3 regions of the Modestobacter sp. I12A-02662 genome follow, and region 3 is predicted to be linked to each of the others. Evidence: predicted binding sites of a transcription regulator. Region 3 holds the regulator's gene; each other region holds the start of a gene.

Region 1 (7,352 bases), on a different contig from region 3:
CGGCACAGGTCAGCCGGTGCGCCTCGGCCGACAGCCGGCTCTCCACGGTGACGGTGATCCCGCCGTCCGGGCCGGCGAGGACGACGTCGAAGCGCTCGATCCCGGGCGCCGGTGAGGGCAGCGCGCGTACCTGCCGCGGTGGCAGCTCGAGGATCCCCAGCAGGCCCAGCTCCCGGCGGGCGTGGTGCTGGGCGGCCTGCGCGGCCGGCGACAGCCCTGCCTGGCCCCGCAGCCACGGCAGCGCCACCTGCCCCGCGGCGTGCGCGCGGACCAGCTCCGCCCCGTCGTCGGGCACCTGCCCGTAGTACAGCCCCCAGGGCAGCACCAGCACGTTGGCCGCGAACCGGTCGCCGCCCAGGTGGCTGGTCTCCCAGACGTCGGCCCGGTCCGGCCCGGCGACCAGCGGCAGGGAGCGGGTCAGCGGGCGGCCGCGGACGGCGCAGCAGACGTCGTGCGCCCCGTGGGTGCAGACCAGGTAGGTCGGTGTCTGCGACGGCGTGCCGACCGATCCGTCCCAGGGCAGCTGGAGCAGCTCGGCGTCGGTCTGCCGGGTGGACCATCGGATGAACTCGCGGCCGGGGGTGGTGTCGGCCACCGCCCAGCGCCGTCCGGAGTCGGCCAGCCGGTCGCCGGCGCGGCGCACCAGCTGGATCCGCAGCCCCAGCTCGCGGGCCCGGGCGGCCAGCCGGGACGCCACCCGGCGGTCGAAGCGGGACTCCAGCAGCGCGTCCCGGCCCCACGGTCCGGGCTGCTCGACCAGCAGCCAGCGGCGGGCCGGCGGTGCGGTCGCCACCGAGGAGTCCGCTCGCAGCAGCGCCCGCACCGAGCACCAGGCGGGGTCGAGCCGGCCGACCGGGGTCGAGCGGGTGCCCGGCGGAGCCCCGTCGGGCTCGCGGCAGAAGTCGGGATCGGTTCCCGGCCCGCTGGGCTCACGTCCGGCTGCCATGCTCCCCATCGTGCCTGCCGGTCCCGGGCACCTCGGCGCGGGCATCGGGGACCACCGCCACCGACCCGGTGACCAGCCGCCGGGCCAGGGTGAGCTGGTCGGCGGGCTCGAGGCCGGGCAGGTCGCCGACCTTGAGCTCACCGGCGGCCAGCAGCGCGGCCAGCGCGGGCCGGGTCGCGGCGGGCAGGTCGTGCGTCCGGCGTCCGGTGACCAGCGCGACCCGGTCGCCCTCGGCCTCGCGCAGCTGCACCCGCAGGCGCGGACGCAGTCGCAGCACGGTGTCGGCGGTCAGCTCCGCGGCGGCGGTCGACTGGGCGAGGGGGGCCACCGGCTCGGGCCGCACCTGGGCCCACGTGCGCGCGCGGACCCGGTCGGCGACGACGGCGGGGTCGATCCGGTGGAGCGCGTGCTCGAGCCCGGCGAGGACCGCGGCGACGTCGTCGGCCACGGCGTCCGGATCGGTGAGGTCGACGCCCAGCGGCAGCGACCGGCGCAGCTCCGGGTCGTCGCCGGCCAGGGTGCGGACCAGGTCCAGGACCGCCTCCGCGGCCGACCAGCGGGTGACCGGGTGCACGCCGATGGTCAGGTGCGCGCTGGTCCGGCCCAGCGCGACGGCCGAGTGCAGGTGCCCGCGCGGCAGGTAGAGCGCGTCGCCCGGGCGCAGCACGGCGTCGATCACCGGCTCCCGCTCGGCGGCCGCGGCGACCTGCTCGGCGCGGTCGTTCCACGGCTGGGTGCGCAGCGGGTCGGGGAGCACCGGCTCGTGGATGGTCCAGTGCTTCTCGCCGGCGACCTGCAGCACGAAGACGTCGTGCACGTCGTAGTGCGGGCTGAACCCCCGCGAGGACGGCGGTGTCACGTAGGCGTTGACCTGGGTCGGGTGCCCGAGGTCGGCGGCCAGCTGGTCGGCGAACTCGATGAGCGGCGGCCAGAGCCGGTGCAGGCCCTGCAGCACCACGGTGCTGCCCTCGGAGAACAGCCGGAGCACCGCGTCGGAGGAGACCTGGTCGGCGACCTCCGCGCCCGCGCCGCCGGAGGTGGTGAACCGCTGGGTGTCGACCACCCTGCCGTCCTTGGCGATGCGCAGGAACGGCGTGCGCAGGCCGCGCCGGGACAGCAGCTCGTCGACGTCGTCCAGGGTCAGCAGGTCCCGGAAGGACCCGCCGGTGTCCTCGGCGCGGGTGAGCAACGGCCGCCGGGACCAGTACTGCTCGGTGAAGACCTGCGGGTCCATCGCCGTGCAGCGGCGCAGCGCGGGCCGGGCGCCGCCCTCCGAGGAGGACGGCGCCCGGCCCTGGCTCCCGAGGTCAGGCACGCTCAGGCCGAGCCGTCCGCGCCGCCGTCCGCACCACCGTCGGCGCCACCATCGGCACCGCCGTCCGCGCCACCGTCGGCGCCACCGTCGGCCCCGCCGTCGGCCCCGCCGTCGGCCCCGCCGTCCGCACCGCCATCGGCCCCGCCGTCCGCGCCACCGTCGGCCCCGCCGTCGTGGGTGCCGGGCGTGCCCTGGGCGCCGCCGTCGGCCGGCCCTTGGGTGCTGGTCATGTCGTCGTCGTCGAGCGCCATGGCTTCTCCGATCGTCCAGTGGGGGACCGCCGGCCGGCGCTCCCGGGGCATTCCTACCGCTGAGATCGACTCGACGCACCTGGTCCGTCGCTGCGTCGTAGCAGGCCGCCGAGCGGCACGACCGCTAGTGTGATCATGTCGAACAAGTGTTCGAAGGCCGTGGGGAAGACGGTCGCGCGGAGGGCCGTGCCGGGGGAAGCCGGTGCGGTGTGGGGAAGGGGCTCGGTGTGTCGGTTCGTGCTGCCGGTTGCAGGGTGCTGCACGTCGACATGGACGCGTTCTTCGCCAGCGTCGAGGTGCGGCGGCGTCCCGAGCTGGCGGGGAAGCCGGTGATCGTGGGCGGCACGGGCAACCGGGGGGTGGTCACGTCGGCCACCTACGAGGCCCGGGCGTACGGCGTGCACAGCGCCATGCCCACCTCGCGGGCGCTGCGGCTGTGCCCGACCGCCACCGTGCTGCCCGGCGACCTGGCCCTCTACGGCGAGGTCTCGCGGTCGGTCATGGCGCTGTTCCGGTCGATCACGCCGCTGGTCGAGCCGTTGAGCCTGGACGAGGCGTTCCTCGACGTCTCCGGAGCCGGCCGGCGGCTGGGCGACCCGGTGGCGATCGCCGAGTACATCCGCGCCCGGGTCTTCGACGAGCAGGGGATCACCTGCTCGGTGGGGGTCGCCCCGAGCAAGTTCGTCGCCAAGCTGGCCTCCACGCGCTCCAAGCCCGACGGGCTGCTCGTGGTCCGGCCGGCCGAGGTCATGGGGTTCCTGCACCCGCTGCCGGTGGGGGCGCTGTGGGGCGTCGGGGCGAAGACCGAGGAGGTGCTGCTCCGGTTGGGGCTGCGCACGGTCGGGGACCTCGCGCACGTCCCGGTGCGGACGCTGCAGCGGGCGGTCGGCCCCGCGGCCGGCGCCCACCTGCACGAGCTGGCCTGGGGGCGCGACCCGCGGCGGGTGGTCCCCGACGAGCCGGACCGGTCGACCGGGGCGGAGGAGACCTTCGGCACCGACGTCGACGACCCGGCCGTCGTCCACCGGGAGCTGCTGCACCTGGCCGAGCGGACGGCGGGCCGGCTGCGCTCGAGCGGCGTCCTGGCCCGGACGGTGACCCTCAAGGTGCGGTTCGCGGACTTCACCACGATCACCCGGTCGCGGACGCTCAAGGTGCCCACCGACGTGGGGCAGGAGCTCTACGACACCGCGCGCGCCCTCTACGACGCGCTGGGGCTGGAGCGGGCCCGGATCCGGCTCGTCGGGGTGCGGGCCGAGGGGCTGGTGGAGGCCGACGGCACCGCCCGCCAGCTCGAGCTCGGGGCCCGCGAGCACGGGCGCCGGGACGCCGAGCTCGCCGCCGACCGGGCGTCCCGCCGCTTCGGCGCGGGCGCGGTCCGGCCGGCGACGCTGCTCACCCGCCGGAGCGTCCCCGGGGCCGGGCCGGCCGGCGGCCCGGGAACACGTCGCTGACCTGCGCCGCAGCCCGCCCGGCACCGCCAGGCGGAAGAACGGGCTCCCGTACGGGTGTGTCGGTGGTCGCTCGCCTTTCGCTGCCCGCAAACGACTCGTATCCTCGGTGTCACCGCGGGCGGACTGCCGCCGGTGGCTTTCTTGCATTGTGCAACTGGAGGTCGACGTGCCGCTCTCTGAACACGAGCAGCGTCTGCTGGAGCAGATCGAGCGCGCCCTCGTCGACGACGATCCGAAGTTCGCCTCGACCGTCCGCACCGGCGACGCCCGATTGAAGGCCCGCCGCAAGGTCCAGCTCGGCGCTCTCCTGGTGGTCGTCGGGCTGGCGGTCCTGGTCCTCGGGGCGGTCGTCCCGCAGGTGGTCCTGGGGGTCCTGGGCTTCCTGGTCATGTTCGGCGGCGCGGTCCTGGGCCTGTTGAACTACAAGCACGCGGCCGGGGCCGTCGAGGCCGGGGGAGCCCCCGGGCGCCCCGCGGCCGGGCGTGGCCGCGCCCCCAAGGCCCGGCGTCAGCCGCTGAAGAACCGGCTCGAGGAGCGCTTCCGCCGCCGCTACGACCAGTAGCCGCAGCCGGCAGCACACATCGGCAGCCGTCGTCCCCACGGGGACGGCGGCTGCCGTCGTCCCGCCCCACCTCGTGCCTCGATGGCCCCGTCCAGAGGCTCGCCCCGAGCTTGCGAGGGGTGAGGAGGACGGGGTCCTTTCTCAGGCGGAGCGGAGCCGCCGCGGGGTGCGGGCCGCCAGCCACCGGGTCGCCGCGCCCACCGTCGAGGCCGGCCACAGCGCCGCCTGCAGCCGCCGGCCGCGGGGGACGCTCGCGCCCAGCGCCTGCTCCAGGGTGAGCACCGCGTCCCGCAGCCCCGGGTCCGGGGCGCCCGGGGTGGGACGCCCGTAGACCGACTGCTCCTCCGCGAGCGCCAGCGACCGCACCGCCGCCACGGCGGACCGGTCCACGTCGGCGACCCGCTCGGCGAGCTGCCGGGCCAGCTGGCGCGGGGTGGCCGTGGCGGGCGCGGGCACGCCCAGGTCCGTGGCGGTGGCCAGCAGCTCCTCCCACAGCGCGCCGGGCCGGCCGTCGTCCAGCCGGGCCCGCCGCTGGCGCCGGCGGACCGCCCACGGCACCAGCCCGGCGGCGAGGACCAGCACGGCCAGCCCTCCGCCGGTGAGCACCGGGGTCAGTCGGTCGGCCTGCTCGGCGGCGGGCAGGGCGAGCGGCGGCACGTACTGGTCGTCGCGGTCGAGCTGGGCGGTGGGACCGGCGGGCACCGGCGCGGTGGCGGTCGGGGCGGCGGGCGCGGCGGCCTCCGGGGTGTCGGCGTCCGCCCGGGGCGCCCAGGGCAGCTCGACCGCCCGCGCCGCGGCGATCGGGGTCGGGTCGAACGGGACCCAGCCCAGGTCGGCGAACCAGACCTCCACCCAGGCGTGCGCGTCGTCGGTGGTCACGACGCGGGTGCCGTCCTCCTGCGCGGACCCGGTGGTGTACCCGAGGACCACCCGGGCGGGCACCCCGGCGGCCCGGACCAGCACGGCCATCGCACCGGCGTACTGCTCGCAGTAGCCCTGCTTGAGCCGGAGGAAGTCGGCGAGGTCGTCGCCGGTGGTGCCCGGCGCGGTGGACAGGCTGTAGCGGAAGCCGTTGGCGCGGTCGGTCAGGTGCCGGTGCACCGCCATCACCCGCTCGTACGGCGTCTGCCCGGGAGCGGTGAGCTCGCCGACGAGCGCGGGGACGCTGGGGTCCAGCGGCGGCAGCTGCCCGAAGCGCTCGGCGACGGGGTCGCCCGGGGCGACCTCCGGTGCCGCCGCCAGCTCCTCCGGCGCGGGCTCCGGCTCTTCCGCGGTGACCCGGTAGGTCAGCCCCGCCGTGGTCACCCCGCGGCCGAAGACCGTGCCGGTCCACTCGTCGAAGCGCCACCGGTTGTCGGAGGGCCCGTCGACCTCCACCGACAGCGGGGAGTACAGCGAGGGCAGGAACCGGTCGTCGTGACCGACCACGGTGATCTCCGCGGCGACCGGGCGGGACGCCACCCGGCCGGGCAGCGGGGCGAGCGTCGGGTCCTCGGCGACCGACTCGGAGCCGTCGAGGTTGCTCATCCGCCAGCCGGTGTCGGTGTACTGGTCCAGGACGACGGCCCGCAGGTACCCCGGCTGCTGGACCGACGCGTCGATCCGGAACAGCTCCCGCGGCGAGGGCAGGGTCAGGTCGCCGCGCATCTCCGCGACCGGGTCGAGCGCGGACCCGGTGCTGCCGCCGCCCGCGCCGCCGCCGAGGCCGGTGGCCAGCGAGCCCTCGCTGAGCGTCGGGACGAAGGCCGCCAGCACGATCCCCGCCACCAGCGCGACGACGCCGGTGCGCAGCGCGGGCAGCGTGCCGGTCCCCAGCGCCGACCCGGCGCCGGCCCGCGCGCCCTCGGTGAGCCGGTCCCGCTGGTCGGCCCACAGCAGCAGGGCGAAGCCGGTCGCCGGCGCCAGGAACGCGATGAGCGAGACCTGCCCGGTGATCGTGCTGACCGGGACGCAGTAGAGGACGAGCAGCCCGAGCCCGCCGACCGCCGGCTGGCGGGCCGGGACGGCGAGCAGGTCGACGGCGAGGGCGACCAGCGCGACGAAGACGGTGGTGAGGGCGACCAGCCCGGTCAGCGGCAGGGCGGGCGTGGCCTGCTCGCGGATCTCGGCGGCGCCGTCGAGGAGCAGCCCGGCGAGGTCCCCGACGCTCGTCGGCGTGGGCAGCACGCCGGCCCAGGCGTCGTCCGGCGTGAAGACGGCGGTGAGCGCGCACAGCGCCAGCCCGGCCTGGCCCAGGGGCACCAGCCGGCCCAGCGCGGAGGGCAGGGCCCACCGGGCGAGCACCGCCCGCAGCAGCACCCCACCGAGCCCCACCGTGAGGACGGCGACGACCACCGGCGGGAGCCAGCTGCCCGCGGCGAACACCGGCACCAGCGCCAGCGAGCCGAGCAGGACCGCTGCGGCGGCGGCGACCGCGGTGCCAGGCCGGGGCCGGGGACGGTCCGGGACCCCGTCGTGCGCGCTCACGACGGCATCCCCGTCGGGTGCGCGGCGCGGCCGGCGGGCGTCGGGCGCATCAGCTGCCAGACCTGCTCGACGGTCTGGTCGGGGCGCATCAGGACCACCTGCCAGCCGGCGGCACGCAGCAGGTCGGCCGTGCGCTGCTGGCGCGCGACCAGCTCGCTGCGCGCCGCGGAGGAGGTGGCCCGGCGCCCCCGGTTGGCCCCGGCGTCGAGCCAGGCGGCGGGGTCGACCAGCACCGCGACGTCGGTTCCGGGGCCGGAGCGGGCCCGCGCGAGCGGGGCGACGTCGTCCGGGTCCAGCAGCCCGAGCAGGCACACCGCGGGACCCTCGGCGGACACCCGGCGCAAGGCGTCGACCGCCA
Region 2 (7,352 bases), on a different contig from region 3:
CGGCGGCTGTGGTCGACGTTGCCGAGGCCGGAGAAGCGGGTCGTGCCGAAGGCCTTGACCCGGCTGAGCACGGCCATGAGCGGATGGGTGAAGAGGAAGACGACGATCAGGTCGAGCACCGTCGACAGGCCGAGGGTGAAGGCGAAGCCCTTGACGTCGCCGATCGCCAGCCAGTACAGGATCGCCGCGGCCAGGAAGCTCACCGCGTCGGCCGACAGGATGGTCCGGCGGGCGCGGACCCAGGCCCGCGGGGTGGCGCTGCGCAGGCTGCGGCCCTCGCGGATCTCGTCCTTGAGCCGTTCGAAGTACACGACGAAGGAGTCGGCGGTGATGCCCACCGAGACGATGAACCCGGCGATGCCGGCCAGGCTGAGCGCGAAGCCGATCTCCCGGCCGAGCAGGACCAGGCAGGCGTAGACGACGACCGCGGACAGCACGAGGCTGGCGATCATCACCAGGCCGAGGATCCGGTAGTACAGCAACGCGTAGACGAACACCAGCGCGATGCCGAGGGCCCCGGCGATCAGGCCGGCCCGCAGCTGCTCGCTGCCCAGCTCCGTGGAGATCGACTGCGCCGTCGCCTGGGTGAAGGTCAGCGGCAGGGCGCCGTACTTCAGCTGGTTGGCCAGCTCCGTCGCCTCGGCCTCGGAGAAGTTGCCGGTGATCTGCGTCGTGCCGCCGGCGATCGCGCTGTTGATCGTCGGCGCGGAGACCACCCGGCCGTCGAGGGTGATCGCCACGTTGTTGCCGACGTTGGCCGCGGTGTACTCGGCCCAGGCGGCCGACCCGGCCGAGTTGAAGTCCAGGTTGACCACCCAGGCGCCGGTGGTGGCCTCGGTGCCCGCCGTCGCGTCGGTGATGTCGGTGCCCTCGATGACCGCCGGGCCGAGCAGGAACTTCGCGGTGCCGTCGTCGAAGCAGGCCGCGATGTGGTCCTCGGCCCGGTCGACGGTCGTGGTGGTGGTGTCGCAGGTGAGGGTCGCGTAGGCCGCCGCCGCCTGCTCCTGGGTCACGACCGGGGCGTCGGCGTCGGGGATGGTCGGGTCGATGGCCGCGCCGCTGCCGGTGGCCGCCGGGTCGGTGGTGGCCGGCGCGGACTCGGTCGGCTCGGCGGCGTCGGTCGGCTCGGCGGCGTCGGTCGGCTCGGCGGCGTCGGTCGGCTCGGCGGCGTCCGTGCTCTCGGCTGAGTCCGTGGGCTCGGCGGCGTCGGTGCTCTCGGCCGGGGTGGCGGCCTCCGGGCCGGCCAGGACCGGACGGAACCGAAGCTGCGCGGTGGCCCCCAGCTCCCGGGCCTGGTCGCCGTCCTCCCCGGGGACGGAGATGACGATGTTGCTGTCGCCCTCGGTGACCACCTCGGCCTCGGCGACGCCGAGGCCGTTGACCCGCTGCTCGATGATCTGGCGGGCGAGCTCGAGGTCCTCGGTAGCGGGCGCCTTGCCGTCGGGCGTGCGGGCGGTGAGCGTCACCGTGGTGCCGCCCTGCAGGTCCAGGCCGAGCTGCGGGGTGCGCTGGTCACCGGTGAGGAAGATCAGCGCGTACATCGTGGCGATGATCAGGACGAACGCCGCGAAGTAGCGGCTGGCGCGGAGCTGTGGGGCGGCCATGCGAGCGCCGCGTCAGCGGGTGGGGTCGGTGGGGTCGCCGTCGACGAACCCCGTGGAGTTGCCGCTCGCGTTCGGGCCGCCCACCGGGGTGCGGACCTCCATGACCGCCGGGCGGGCCACGGTGATGACGACGCCCGCCGCGATCTGCAGGTCGACGGTGCCCTCACCCAGGCCGGCCACCGTGCCGTGGATGCCGCTGGTCAACATGACCGGCGTGCCGATCGTCAGGGACTCCTGCAGTGCCTGGGCCTTCGCCTGCATCTTCTTGCGCTGGCGGGCCGGCAGCACGATGAGCAGCACGAAGGCCAGGGCGAGCAGGACGAGCGGGAAGAGCTGTTCCACGACTGGTGAGCCTCTCTACCGCGGCGGGGGTCGCGCGGTGGGTGCGGCCCGGGGGTGGGCCGCTCGGGTACGTCGGCGCCGGCGCGTGGTGGCACCGGACGCGGCACGCCCACCCGGGCACTCCCGGGTTGCGCGCCAACGCCGGTGAGTCTAGGCGTCGAACAGCGTCTGTGACGAAGGCCCGTCCGGTGTCGCGTCCCCTGCTCCCCCACTGAGCGCAAGACCACCACGGGGCACCGCGTACCCCAGGTGACGGAAGGCCGCCTCGGTGGCGACCCGCCCGCGGGGGGTGCGGGCGAGCAGCCCGGCCCGCACGAGGAACGGCTCGCACACCTCCTCCACGGTGTGCGGCTCCTCCCCCACGGCGACCGCGAGCGTGGCGACCCCGACCGGCCCGCCGCCGAACTTGGTCACCAGCGCGTCGAGCACCGAGCGGTCGAGCCGGTCCAGGCCGAGGTCGTCGACGTCGTAGAGGGTCAGCGCGGCCCGGGCCACCTCGAGGGTGACCCGCCCGTCGGCCTTGACCTCGGCGAAGTCGCGCACCCGGCGCAGCAGCCGGTTGGCGATCCGGGGCGTGCCGCGGGAGCGGCCGGCGATCTCGGCCGACCCGTCGGGGGTCAGCTCGACGCCCAGCAGGTCGGCGCTGCGGGCGAGCACCCGCTGCAGGTCGGCGGTCTCGTAGAACTCCATCTGGCCGACGAAGCCGAACCGGTCGCGCAGCGGCCCGGTGAGCAGGCCCGCCCGGGTGGTGGCACCGACCAGGGTGAACGGGTTGATCTCCAGCGGGATGGCGGTGGCGCCGGGGCCCTTGCCGACGACGACGTCGACCCGGAAGTCCTCCATCGCCATGTACAGCAGTTCCTCGGCGGGCCGGGCGATGCGGTGGATCTCGTCGATGAACAGCACGTCGCCGGGCGCGAGGTTGGACAGCATGGCCGCGAGGTCGCCGGAGCGCTCGATGGCCGGGCCGCTGGTGATCTTCACCGCCGTCCCGAGCTCCGAGCCGATGATCAGCGCCAGGCTGGTCTTGCCCAGCCCGGGGGGCCCGGACAGCAGCACGTGGTCCGGCGGCCGGCCTCGTCGCTTCGCGCCCTCGAGCACGAGGTCCAGCTGACGGGCGACCTTGGGCTGGCCGATGAAGTCCGCGAGCGAGTGGGGGCGCAGCGCCGACTCGACGACCCGCTCCTCGTCCCCGGCCGACGCGGCGACGGAGAAGTCCCGGGTGGCGCCCTCGGCCGCCTCCCCGGCCAGCGACCGGTCGAACGGCGCGCTCACGACCCGCTCCTCACGACCGGCCCAGGATCTGCAGGGCCCGCCGCAGCAGCACCGCGACCTGGACGCCGCCGTTCGCGGCCTGCTCCTCGGCGACCGGCTCCAGGGCGGCGAGCGCGGTCTCCGCCTCCCGGCCGCTCCAGCCCAGCCCGATCAGCGCGGACACCAGCTGGTCGCGCCACGGCGCCACCGGCGTGACGGCAGGCAGGCCGGCCGCGGCCGGCCCGTCGAGCTGGGTGTCGGTGCTCGTTACGCCGAGCCGGTCGCGCAGCTCCAGCACCAGGCGCTCGGCGCCCTTCTTGCCGATGCCGGGGACCTGCATGAGCGCCTTGAGGTCGCCCATCGACACGGCACGGCGGACCTCGCGGGGCGGGTGGATGGCCAGCACCGCCTGGGCGAGGCGGGGGCCGACGCCGTTCGCGGTCTGCAGCAACTCGAACAGCTGGCGCTCGTCGTCGTCGGCGAAGCCGTACAGGGTCAGCGAGTCCTCGCGGACGATGAGGCTGGTGGACAGCCGGGCCTGCTCCCCCACCTGCAGCCGGGCGATGGTGCCGGGCGTGCACTGGACGGTGAGCCCCACCCCGCCGACCTCGACCACCGCGCCGTCGGGCGACACCGCCGCGACCCGGCCGTTCACGCTGGCGATCACCGGGCCACCCCCGTCCAGCGGGGCAAGGTGCGGGCGCCGGGCAGCGGGGCGCCGATCCCGCCGGCGAGCGCGGCGGTGCGCAGCCGCTGCTGGGCCGGGGCCCGCCAGACGTGGCAGATGGCCAGCGCCAGCGCGTCGGCGGCGTCGGCCGGCTTCGGTGGGCTGGCGAGCCCCAGCACCCGGGTGACCATGAGGGTGACCTGCTCCTTGTCCGCGCGGCCGCTGCCGGAGATGGCGGCCTTGACCTCGCTGGGCGTGTGCCAGGCGACCGGCAGGTCCGCCTGGGCGGCGGCCAGCGCGGCCACCCCGGCGGCCTGCGCGGTTCCGGTGGCCGTGCCCTTGTTGTTCTGGGTGAAGACCCGCTCGATCGCCACGGCGGCGGGCCGGTGCTCACGCAGCAGCGCGGTCACCGCGGTGTGCACCTCCAGCAGCCGGAGCTCCAGGTCGAGGTCGGGGTGCGTGCGGAGCACGCCGACCCCCACCGCGGTCGGTCGCGCGCCGGGGCGCCCCTCGACCACGCCCCAGCCGCACCGGGTGAGCCCCGGGTCGATGCCGAGCACCCGCATGAGCACACCCCCACCATCGCACGAACACGTGTTCGATGGGAACGCTAACCGGGAGTCGGGGCTCGACGCGGACACGACACGCGCCACCCGGGCTGAGCGGGGGACGGCGTCCTACAACTTCTCCATGACCGCGTCGGGCACGTCGTAGTTCGCGTACACGTTCTGCACGTCGTCGAGGTCCTCGAGGGCGTCGATCAGCCGGAACACCTTGGCCGCGCCGTCCTCGTCGAGCTCCACCTGCACGCTGGGCACGAACCCCGCCTCGGCCGAGTCGTAGTCGATGCCGGCGTCCTGCAGCGCGGTGCGCACGGCGACCAGGTCGGTCGGCTCGCAGACCACCTCGAAGCTGTCCCCGAGGTCCCGCACCTCCTCCGCGCCCGCGTCGAGCACGGCCATCAGCACGTCGTCCTCGGTGTTGCCCGCCGCGGGCACCACGACGACGCCCTTGCGGGAGAAGAGGTAGGACACCGACCCCGGGTCGGCCATCGAGCCGCCGTTGCGCGACATCGCCGTCCGGACCTCCATCGCGGAGCGGTTCTTGTTGTCGGTGAGGCACTCGATCAGCACGGCGACACCGCCTGCGGCGTAGCCCTCGTAGGTGATCGACTGGTAGTCCACGCCACCGGCCTCGAGCCCCGCGCCGCGCTTGACCGCGCGGTCGATGTTGTCGTTGGGGACCGAGGTCTTCTTCGCCTTCTGGATGGCGTCGTACAGCGTGGGGTTGCCCGCCGGGTCACCGCCGCCGGTGCGGGCCGCGACCTCGATGTTCTTGACCAGCTTGGCGAAGAGCTTGCCGCGCTTGGCGTCGATGCCGGCCTTCTTGTGCTTGGTCGTCGCCCACTTGGAATGGCCGCTCACTTGCTCTCCTCGCTGGCGCTCGTCGACCGCGTTCGCGGTGCTGCTGTGCTGGATGGTGAGCTCGCGAGCTCGCTCACTTGCTCTCCTCGCTGGCGCTCGTCGACCGCGTTCGCGGTGCTGCTGTGCTGGATGGTGAGCTCGCGAGCTCGCTCACTTGCTCTCCTCGCTGGCGCTCGTCGACCGCGTTCGCGGTGCTGCTGTGCTGGATGGTGAGCTCGCGAGCTCGCTCACGATTTCTCCTCACTGCCGGCGCCGACGGCGGCACCGGTCGAACTCAGGTCCTCGGCGCGGGCGGCCTGGACCAGCTCCACGAACAGGGCGTGCACCCGGGGGTCCCCGGTGAGCTCGGGGTGGAAGCTGGTGGCCACGAGGCGGCCCTGGCGCACCGCGACGATCCTACCGTCGGCCGGTCCGCCCTCGACCCGGCCGAGGACCTGCACGTCCGCCCCGGCGGCCTCCACCCATGGCGCCCGGATGAACACCGCGTGCACCGGCCCCCCCTCGACGCCGGCGATCGCCACCTCCGACTCGAACGAGTCCACCTGCCGGCCGAACGCGTTGCGGCGCACGGTGACGTCCAACCCGCCGAGGGTCTGCTGGTCGGCGGGGGCGTCCAGCACCCGGTCGGCCAGCATGATCATCCCGGCGCAGGAGCCGTAGACCGGCAGCCCTCCGGCCACCGCGGCGCGCAGTGGCCCGAGCAGCCCGAACCGGTCGGCGAGCTTGGCCATCGTGGTGGACTCCCCGCCGGGCAGGACGAGCCCGTCGACCGCGGCCAGCTCCTGCGGCCGGCGCACCGGGACCGCCACGGCGCCGGCCGCGTGCAGCGCGGCCGTGTGCTCCCGGACGTCGCCCTGCAGCGCCAGGACCCCGATGCTCGGCGCGCTCACCAGCCGCGGGTGGCGTAGCGCTCGCTCTCCGGCAGCGTGCTCACGTTGATCCCGACCATCGGCTCGCCGAGCCCGCGGGAGACCTTGGCGATCACGGCCGGGTCGTCGAAGAAGGTGGTGGCCTGCACGATCGCGGCCGCCCGCAGCGCCGGGTCGCCGGACTTGAAGATCCCCGAGCCGACGAAGACGCCCTCGGCACCGAGCTGCATCATCATCGCGGCGTCCGCGGGGGTGGCGATGCCGCCCGCGGTGAAGAGCACGACCGGCAGCTTGCCGGCGCGGGCCACCTCGACGACCAGGTCGTGCGGCGCGCGCAGCTCCTTGGCCGCGACGAACAGCTCGGTCTCGTCCAGCGTGCCCAGCCGCTTGATCCCGGCGCGCAGCGCGCGCATGTGCCGGGTCGCCTCCACCACGTTGCCCGTGCCGGCCTCGCCCTTGGAGCGGATCATCGCCGCGCCCTCGGCGATCCTGCGCAACGCCTCGCCCAGGTCGGTGGCGCCGCAGACGAAGGGCACCGTGAAGGCGGACTTGTCGATGTGGTGCGCCTCGTCGGCCGGGGTGAGCACCTCGGACTCGTCGATGTAGTCGACGCCGAGCGCCTGCAGCACCTGCGCCTCGACGAAGTGCCCGATCCGCGCCTTGGCCATCACCGGGATCGAGACCGCCTCGATGATGCCCTGGATCATGTCGGGGTCGCTCATCCGCGCGATGCCGCCCTGGGCACGGATGTCGGCGGGGACGCGCTCCAGCGCCATCACCGCCACCGCCCCGGCGTCCTCGGCGATCTTGGCCTGCTCGGGGGTGACGACGTCCATGATCACGCCGCCCTTGAGCTGCTCGGCCATGCCGCGCTTCACCAGGTCGGTGCCGGTGTGGGCGGGGACGGGGGCGTGCTGGGGGTCGTTCAGGGCCACGGGTGCTGCCTCGCAGATCGGGGACGCGGACGTCCCAGCCTACGGCGGATCAGCCGGATCGATACCCGCGGGCGGACGCCGGCCCGGTGAGGACGGCGTCCAGCCCGTCGTCGATGTCGAAGTAGCGGGGCAGCGGACGTCGGGCGTGCAGCCGCAGCGCGCGGCTGAGCCGCCGCCGGCGCAGCGCCCGGGTGTCCCGGACGGCGTCGTTGTAGAACCGCCGGGCCAGCCCCACCCGCACCCCGGCGTCGTCGAGC
Region 3 (7,352 bases):
CCGCAACAGCCGCTGCACCTGCCGACGCCGGCCTCGCCGCTGCTGTCCAGCCTCTGCGGCATCCTGCTGGCCGATCCGGCCGACGGCCGCACCCTCGCCGAGCTGGGGCGGGAGGTCGGAGCGAGCGATCGCACCTTGTCCCGGCTGTTCCGCAGCGACCTCGGCATGACCTTCACGCAGTGGCGCACCCAGCTGCGGCTCCATGCCGCACTGGTCCTGCTCGCCGACGGGATGCCGGTGACCGCCGTGGCGCACCGGTGTGGCTGGGCGTCGACCAGCGCGTTCATCGACGTCTTCCGCCGCACCTTCGGCCACACACCGGGATCGCATCCGACGTCCTGACGTGCCTGCCGACGCCCGCTCCACGCCGGTTGCGTCCTCGTAAGGCCGTCGCTGGGCCGGAGCTGCCGGCCAGCCGGCGCCGGGTCCATCGCCTGATCCGGCTGCCGGCCCTCCGGCGGCACCCAGCCCTCGGGCGCGGCGCCTGACGAGGAACGTCAGTGTCGATCCCGCCGACATGGCGCCGAGCTTGCCGGGACATCAGGCGAGGATCGCACTGACATCCCGGCAAGCCTCGCCATCAGCTGCAGCCGCTGGTGGAGCCGCAGCCCTCGCAGACGTAGCAGCTGCCGGCCGGGCGCATCTTCGTGCCGCAGGTCATGCACAGCGGCGCGTCGGTCGCGGTGCCGGTGACCAGCTCCAGCAGCTCAGCCGAGGAGTGGGCCTCCTTGACGGCCTTCGTGGGCGACTCCAGCTCGGCCTTCTCCTCGACGTGGGTCTCGGTCGGGGCGGAGCTGCGCAGCGCCTCCAGGTCGACCTCCTCCTCGGTGACCGCGGAGGTCGCGGCCGAGGAGCCGTAGCCGGCCACCTGGGCGGCCCGCTCCTCGGCGCTGAAGATGCCGAGGTTGGCCCGCTTGTCCACCGGCAGGTGGTCCAGCGCCAGGCGACGGAAGATGTAGTCCATCACCGACTGCGCGATGCGGATGTCCGGGTCGTCGGTCATGCCGGCCGGCTCGAACCGCATGTTGGTGAACTTCTGGATGTAGGTCTCCAGCGGCACACCGTGCTGCAGCGCGATCGAGATTCCGATCGAGAAGGCGTCCATGACTCCGGCCAGCGTCGAGCCCTGCTTGCCGAGCTTGAGGAAGACCTCGCCCAGGCTGCCGTCCTCGTACATGCCGGCGGTCATGTAGCCCTCGGCGCCGGCCACGCTGAAGGACGTGGTCATGCTCGTCCGCTTCTTCGGCAGCCGCTTGCGCACCGGGTGCGACAGCGCGGTGGCCGACGCCGCGACCTCCTCGACCTTCACCTCCACCTTCTTGGCCTTGGCGTCGGAGAGCGGCTGACCCACCTTGCAGTTGTCCCGGTAGATGGCCAGCGCCTTGATGCCCAGCTTCCAGCCCTGGAAGTAGATGTCCTCGACGTCCTCGACGGTCGCCGTCTCGGGCATGTTGACCGTCTTGCTGATGGCGCCGGAGATGAACGGCTGGACGGCCGCCATCATCCGGACGTGGCCCATCGGGGAGATGGCCCGCTCGCCCATCGCGCAGTCGAACACCTCGTAGTGCTCGGGACGCAGGCTCGGGGCGTCGACGACGTGCCCGTGCTCGGCGATGTACTCGACGATCGCCTCGATCTGCTCGTCCTGGTAGCCCAGGCTCTTCAGCGCCCGCGGCACCGTCTGGTTGACGATCTGCATGGAGCCGCCGCCGACCAGCTTCTTGAACTTGACCAGCGAGAAGTCCGGCTCGATGCCGGTCGTGTCGCAGTCCATCATGAAGCCGATGGTCCCGGTGGGGGCCAGCACCGACGCCTGCGCGTTCCGCCAGCCGTGCTCGGCGCCGATCGCCAGGCACTCCTGCCACTGCGCCGTGGCGGCCTTGAGGACGTCGGCGTCGTCGGCGCCGACCGGACGCACCGCGTCGTTGGCCGCGGCGTGCTTGCGCATGACCCGGGCGTGCGCGTCGGCGTTGCGGGCGTAGCCGTCGTAGGCGCCGACGATGCCGGCCAGCTCGGCGGAGCGGCGGTAGGCGGTGCCGGTCATCAGCGAGGTGATCGCCGCAGCCAGGGTCTGGCCGCCCCGCGAGTCGTACGCGTGGCCGGTGGCCATCAGCAGCGCGCCGAGGTTGGCGTAGCCGATGCCCAGCTGTCGGTAGGCGCGGGTGGTCTCACCGATCGGCTCGGTCGGGAAGTCGGCGAAGCAGATCGAGATGTCCATCGCGGTGATGACCAGCTCGACGGCCTTCACGAAGTTCCTGGAGTCGAAGGTGCCGTCGGCGGCGAGGAACTTCATGAGGTTCAGCGACGCCAGGTTGCACGAGCTGTTGTCCAGGCTCATGTACTCCGAGCACGGGTTCGAGGCGTTGATCCGCCCGGTCTCGGGGTTGGTGTGCCAGTCGTTGATCGTGTCGTCGTACTGGATGCCCGGGTCGGCGCACTCCCAGGCCGCCTTGGTGACCTTGCGGAAGAGCTCACGGGCGTCGACGGTCTCGAGGACCGAGCCGTCGGACCGGGCCCGCAGGCCGAAGTCGGCGCCCTCGTCGACCGCGCGCATGAACTCGTCGCTGACCCGGACCGAGTTGTTGGCGTTCTGGTACTGGACGCTGGTGATGTCCCGGCCGCCGAGGTCCATGTCGTACCCGGCGTCCCGCAGCGCGCGGATCTTGTCCTCCTCGCGCGCCTTGGTCTCGATGAACTCCTCGATGTCGGGGTGGTCGATGTCGAGGACGACCATCTTCGCCGCCCGCCGGGTCGCCCCGCCGGACTTGATGGTGCCCGCGGAGGCGTCGGCGCCGCGCATGAAGGAGACCGGGCCGGAGGCCGTGCCGCCGGAGGAGAGCAGCTCCTTGGAGGAGCGGATGCGGGAGAGGTTGAGACCCGCGCCGGAGCCGCCCTTGAAGATCAACCCCTCCTCGCGGTACCAGTTGAGGATCGAGTCCATCGTGTCGTCGACGGCGAGGATGAAGCAGGCGCTGACCTGCTGCGGGGCGCTCGTGCCGACGTTGAACCAGACCGGGCTGTTGAAGCTGAAGTACTGGTGCAGGAGCATCCAGGTCAGCTCCTGCTCGAAGACCTCCGCGTCGCCCTCGGTGGCGAAGTAGCCGTGCTCGCGGCCGGCCTCGCCGTAGGTCAGCACGACCCGGTCGATCAGCTGCCGCAGGCTCGTCTCCCGCTGCGGGGTGCCGACCGCGCCCCGGAAGTACTTGGTGGTGACGATGTTGGTGGCGTTGATGCTCCACTCGGACGGGAACTCGACACCGCGCTGCTCGAAGTTGATCGAGCCGTCCCGCCAGTTGGTCATGACCACGTCGCGGCGCTCCCAGGCGACCGCGTCGTACGGGTGCACGCCCGCGGTCGTGAAGACCCGCTTGACCTTCAGGCCCTTCCCCCGGGCTGGCGCCTTCCCGCCGCGACGAGCACGGGTGGACAGGCGGTCTTCGGTCTCGGTCATGGTGTTCGAGCTCTCCCTGTGGTGGGGCTGCGGCGGGGGAAGCGCCGCGATGGGTGCTGCCTGACGTGTGTAGCGGTTGGTACTGACAGTTCTCAGGGGCCGGCGGCGTCGCCGGACGTGGTGGTCTGACCCCGGCCGCCGCCCTTCCGGCGCGGGGCCGGGAGGTCCGGCTGCATGCCGGGCAGCGGTGGAGTGCCGCCCGGCAGGTGCCGGGCGCGCAGCTCGGTGATCTCCTTCTCGAAGTCCTCGAGGGAGTCGAAGGCGTGGTAGACGCTGGCGAAGCGGAGGTAGGCGACCTGGTCCAGCTCGCGCAGCGGGCGCAGGATGGCCAGCCCCACCTCGTGGCTGGGCACCTCGGCCGCGCCGGTGGCGCGGACGGCGTCCTCCACCTGCTGCGCCAGCAGCTGCAGCTGGTCCTCGCCGACCGGTCGCCCCTGACAGGCCCGGCGCACCCCGGCCATCACCTTGGTGCGGTTGAACGGCTCGGTCACGCCGCTGCGCTTCACGACGGCCAGCACCGCCTCCTCGACGGTGGTGAACCGCCGGCCACAGCCGGGGCAGGACCGGCGGCGGCGGGTGGTGACGCCCTCGTCGGTCTCCCGGGAGTCGACGACACGACTGTCCGGGTTGTGGCAGAAGGGGCAACGCACGTCGACTCATCTCCTCTCGCGGGTGTCACGCCGGCTGGCGGGCGAGCTTCTGGCACTGTCTGCGAACGGGCCGGTGGACCCGTCCTGTGGACCCACCCGGGGACATCCGGTGGACGCCGCGGGGAGAACGTGTGGAGCGGTTGTGGACGAACTTCGTCCGTGTAACCACAACATGTTGTGTTGGAACCGTATGCCCGGCCCCACGGGTACGCAAGCTCGGACGAGGCGTGTCGCGCAGCCGTCCCATCGGACCCATCGGGCGACGCCCGTCCCAACCGCCGCACACGGCGCGGCAGGCGCCGTCCACCGCTCCATGCCGTCCACCGCTCCACCCGGCCCTGCCGAGGCCGGCCGGGGCCACGCTCAGGGGAGGTGCAGGACCTGCCCCGGCTCGAGCGCGACCCCGCCGAGCCCGTTGAGGTCACGGATCGCGTCGACCACCGCCCGCGGGTCCTGCTCCGGCTCCACGACCACGGCGATGGCCCAGAGGGTGTCCCCGGGTTCCACGACCACCGTGTGCCCGCCGGCCAGCCGCAGCGCGGGACCCGGCTCGGCGGCGACGACCGTCGCCGTCGCCACGGCCACGGCCAGCCCGATCGCGATGGAGAGCCCCGCGACGACCCGCCGCCCGCGCCGGGTCAGCCGCAGGGGCGGGCGGTCCCACGACTCAGGGCCGGCGCCACGCGGTGCCGGACGACCGGCGGCACAGCCTCCGCAGCGGACGCCCCGCCCTCCGGCCGCACCGGCGGGACGCACGGCGCGACCGGCGGGACGCACGGCGCGGCGCCCGGGCCCCGGCGCACCGGCGGAGGGCTGCCTGGCGTACGCCTGCACGGGCGACGGCGGGACGACACTGCGCTGCACGGTGACCATTAGCCAACTCCTCGGTCGGGGCGAGCGTGATCGAACGGGTGTTCGAATCGAACGCTGGCGGATGTCTACCGCACGGCACCGACGGGAACGCGCCGACACGGCGCTCCTTCGAACACGTGTTTGAACACGACCGCCGATGGCGCTACCGTTCGGGTGCGATCGAGACGACGCAGCCCGCCCGCGCACCGAGCGGCCGGGCCGTCGCCGGGGAGCTGCGCGGGCCGCAGCCGGACGAGGAGGGGTCATGGCGGTCGACAACCGCTCGACGGACGGCAGAGCCGGTCCCGCACGCCGCAAGCGGGCCGCCGGGCCGGCGAACGGTGCCGCGGCCGGGTCCGCGGAGCCCGGCGGCGCCGTCCGCGCGTTCCCCGACCGGGCCGAGGCCGGCGACGGGCTCACCCAGCGCCAGCGCCGCGTCCTGGAGGTCATCCGCGACTCGATCGAGCGGCGCGGCTACCCGCCCTCGGTCCGTGAGATCGGTGAGGCGGTGGGGCTGTCCTCCGCCTCCTCGGTCGCCCACCAGCTGTCGGTGCTGCAGCGCAAGGGCTGGCTGCGCCGCGACCCGAACCGGCCGCGCGCGCTCGACGTCCGCCTCCCCGGCGACAACGCCGCCGCGCTGGGCGCCGACGGACCGGGCGCCGCGGCGGGCACGTCCGGCGGCGACGAGGCGGCTCCGCCGGCCGCCACCTACGTGCCCCTGGTCGGGCGCATCGCCGCCGGTGGTCCGGTGCTGGCCGAGCAGGCGGTCGAGGACGTCTTCCCGCTGCCCCGCGAGCTGGTCGGGGAGGGCACCCTGTTCATGCTCAAGGTGGCCGGCGACTCGATGGTCGACGCGGCGATCTGCGACGGGGACTGGGTCGTCGTGCGCCAGCAGCCCACCGCCGAGAACGGCGAGATCGTGGCCGCGATGATCGACGGCGAGGCGACGGTCAAGACCTACAAGCGCCGCGACGGCCACGTCTGGCTGCTGCCGCACAACGCGGCGTACGAGCCCATCCCCGGCGACGACGCGACCGTGCTCGGCCGCGTGGTCAGCGTCCTGCGCCGCATCTGATCGCCAGGAGGAGCGCGCCGCCGCGGGTCACTCCCTGCGGCGGCGCAGCTTCCCCCCGAGCCAGACGAGCACGGTCGCGACCACCGCGGCGATGACGCCGGCCGTCCACGGCGACACGTCGCGCACCAGGCCCGCCACGGGAGCGGCCGACGACCGGGGGCCGGCCGCCGTCGGAGCAGTATCCGCGCCGGCCGGGACCAGGGTCACCGGGGACGGCAGCCCCTCCCCCGCGAGGAGGAGGTCCCGGTTGTTCGCGGCGAAGGCGATCGCCTCCCCCTGCGGCGAGTCCGGCAGTGCCACGCGCACGGGCTCCCCCGCGAGCGCGCCGGCGACGTCGGAGCCGGACAACGGCCAGACGTAGGCGTCGGTGTAGGTGCGCAGGGCGACCCGCTGCCCGTCCGCGGACACCGCTCCCCCGGTCACCATCAGCTGGCCCGCCCGGCCGACCGGGCCGCCCGGGGTCCCGGTGAGGGTCAGCCCGAGCTGCAGCACCTTCGTCATCCCCAGCGTGGCCCCGTCGGTGAGCGGCCCGTCCGGCCGGTAGACCCCGCTGGCACCGAGGACCTCCTTGGTGACCAGGTAGGGCGTGCCGTCGGGGGCCAGGAGCAGCGCCTCGGCGTCGTGCGGCCCGTCGGGGTAGGTCAGCCGGGTCAGGGTGCTCGAGCCGTCGGTGCGCAGGCTGATGAGCGCGACCGTCTCCCGGTTCTGCGCGTTGTCACCGGTGTCGGCCACCCAGAGCGTGCCGTCCGCACCCAGCGCCAGGTCCTCGGGGTCGTACGGGTCGACCGCACCCGAGCGCACGTCACCGACGGCGCACGCGCCGTCGAGCACGAACACCTGCGCCCGCTCCCCGCCGTCGTTCATGGCCAGCATCGACTCGCCGGCGCCGGCGAGGCCGGACAGCTCCGGCAGTCGCGGATCGGTGATCTCGCAGCGGGTGACAGCTGCACCGAAGGGAGCGGACGCCGTGGTGTCCGCGAGCGCCGGCGCCGGGCTCAGCAGCAGGACGAACGGCACGGCGAACGCCGCGCCGCCGGACCGCAGCCGGCGCGCGGCGCGGTCAGGCGGGGGCTCGGCCGGCGCGGGCACGAACCCAGCGTGACAGCAGGGTTGCGTCCAGTGCGTGAACCACGCCCAAGAGCAGCAGCCCCACGGTCAGCCCCACCACCGCGTCGGTGACCCAGTGGAAGTCCAGCGCGACCATCGCCACCCCGGTCGCGAGCGGCCCGAAGACGCTCAGCGCCCAGAAGACCCGCTGCACCCAGGGGGCCAGGGCGAACTCGACGGCCTGCCAGCGGGCCACGCCCCACATGAGCACCGCGTT

What was found. Region 3 encodes LexA, which represses DNA repair genes until DNA is damaged. Its sites were predicted from a motif close to TCGAACANNTGTTCGA; they were not measured.
Region 1: the regulator LexA is predicted to act here: its motif matches at 2,651-2,666, upstream of dinB (DNA polymerase IV).
Region 2: the regulator LexA is predicted to act here: its motif matches at 4,454-4,469, upstream of ruvC (crossover junction endodeoxyribonuclease RuvC).

What each region holds. Positions count from the first base shown of each region.
Region 1 covers NZ_JABGDE010000005.1:159,660-167,011, forward strand. The annotation lists gene HL189_RS08325 (sucrase ferredoxin) at 1-946, opposite strand, end outside; gene HL189_RS08330 (cupin domain-containing protein) at 930-2,261, opposite strand; gene HL189_RS08335 (BatC protein) at 2,264-2,512, opposite strand; gene dinB (DNA polymerase IV) at 2,767-3,966, shown strand; gene HL189_RS08345 (DUF3040 domain-containing protein) at 4,133-4,528, shown strand; gene HL189_RS08350 (transglutaminaseTgpA domain-containing protein) at 4,670-6,994, opposite strand; gene HL189_RS08355 (DUF58 domain-containing protein) at 6,991-7,352, opposite strand, start outside.
Region 2 covers NZ_JABGDE010000005.1:265,857-273,208, reverse strand. The annotation lists gene secD (protein translocase subunit SecD) at 1-1,604, opposite strand, end outside; gene yajC (preprotein translocase subunit YajC) at 1,617-1,946, opposite strand; gene ruvB (Holliday junction branch migration DNA helicase RuvB) at 2,097-3,197, opposite strand; gene ruvA (Holliday junction branch migration protein RuvA) at 3,232-3,867, opposite strand; gene ruvC (crossover junction endodeoxyribonuclease RuvC) at 3,864-4,433, opposite strand; gene HL189_RS08825 (YebC/PmpR family DNA-binding transcriptional regulator) at 4,545-5,291, opposite strand; gene pdxT (pyridoxal 5'-phosphate synthase glutaminase subunit PdxT) at 5,519-6,181, opposite strand; gene pdxS (pyridoxal 5'-phosphate synthase lyase subunit PdxS) at 6,178-7,089, opposite strand; gene HL189_RS08810 (hypothetical protein) at 7,145-7,352, opposite strand, start outside.
Region 3 covers NZ_JABGDE010000010.1:144,734-152,085, forward strand. The annotation lists gene HL189_RS16155 (helix-turn-helix transcriptional regulator) at 1-342, shown strand, start outside; gene HL189_RS16160 (vitamin B12-dependent ribonucleotide reductase) at 581-3,451, opposite strand; gene nrdR (transcriptional regulator NrdR) at 3,544-4,101, opposite strand; gene HL189_RS16170 (LysM peptidoglycan-binding domain-containing protein) at 4,465-4,686, opposite strand; gene lexA (transcriptional repressor LexA) at 5,219-6,028, shown strand; gene HL189_RS16180 (hypothetical protein) at 6,056-7,117, opposite strand; gene HL189_RS16185 (phosphatase PAP2 family protein) at 7,089-7,352, opposite strand, start outside.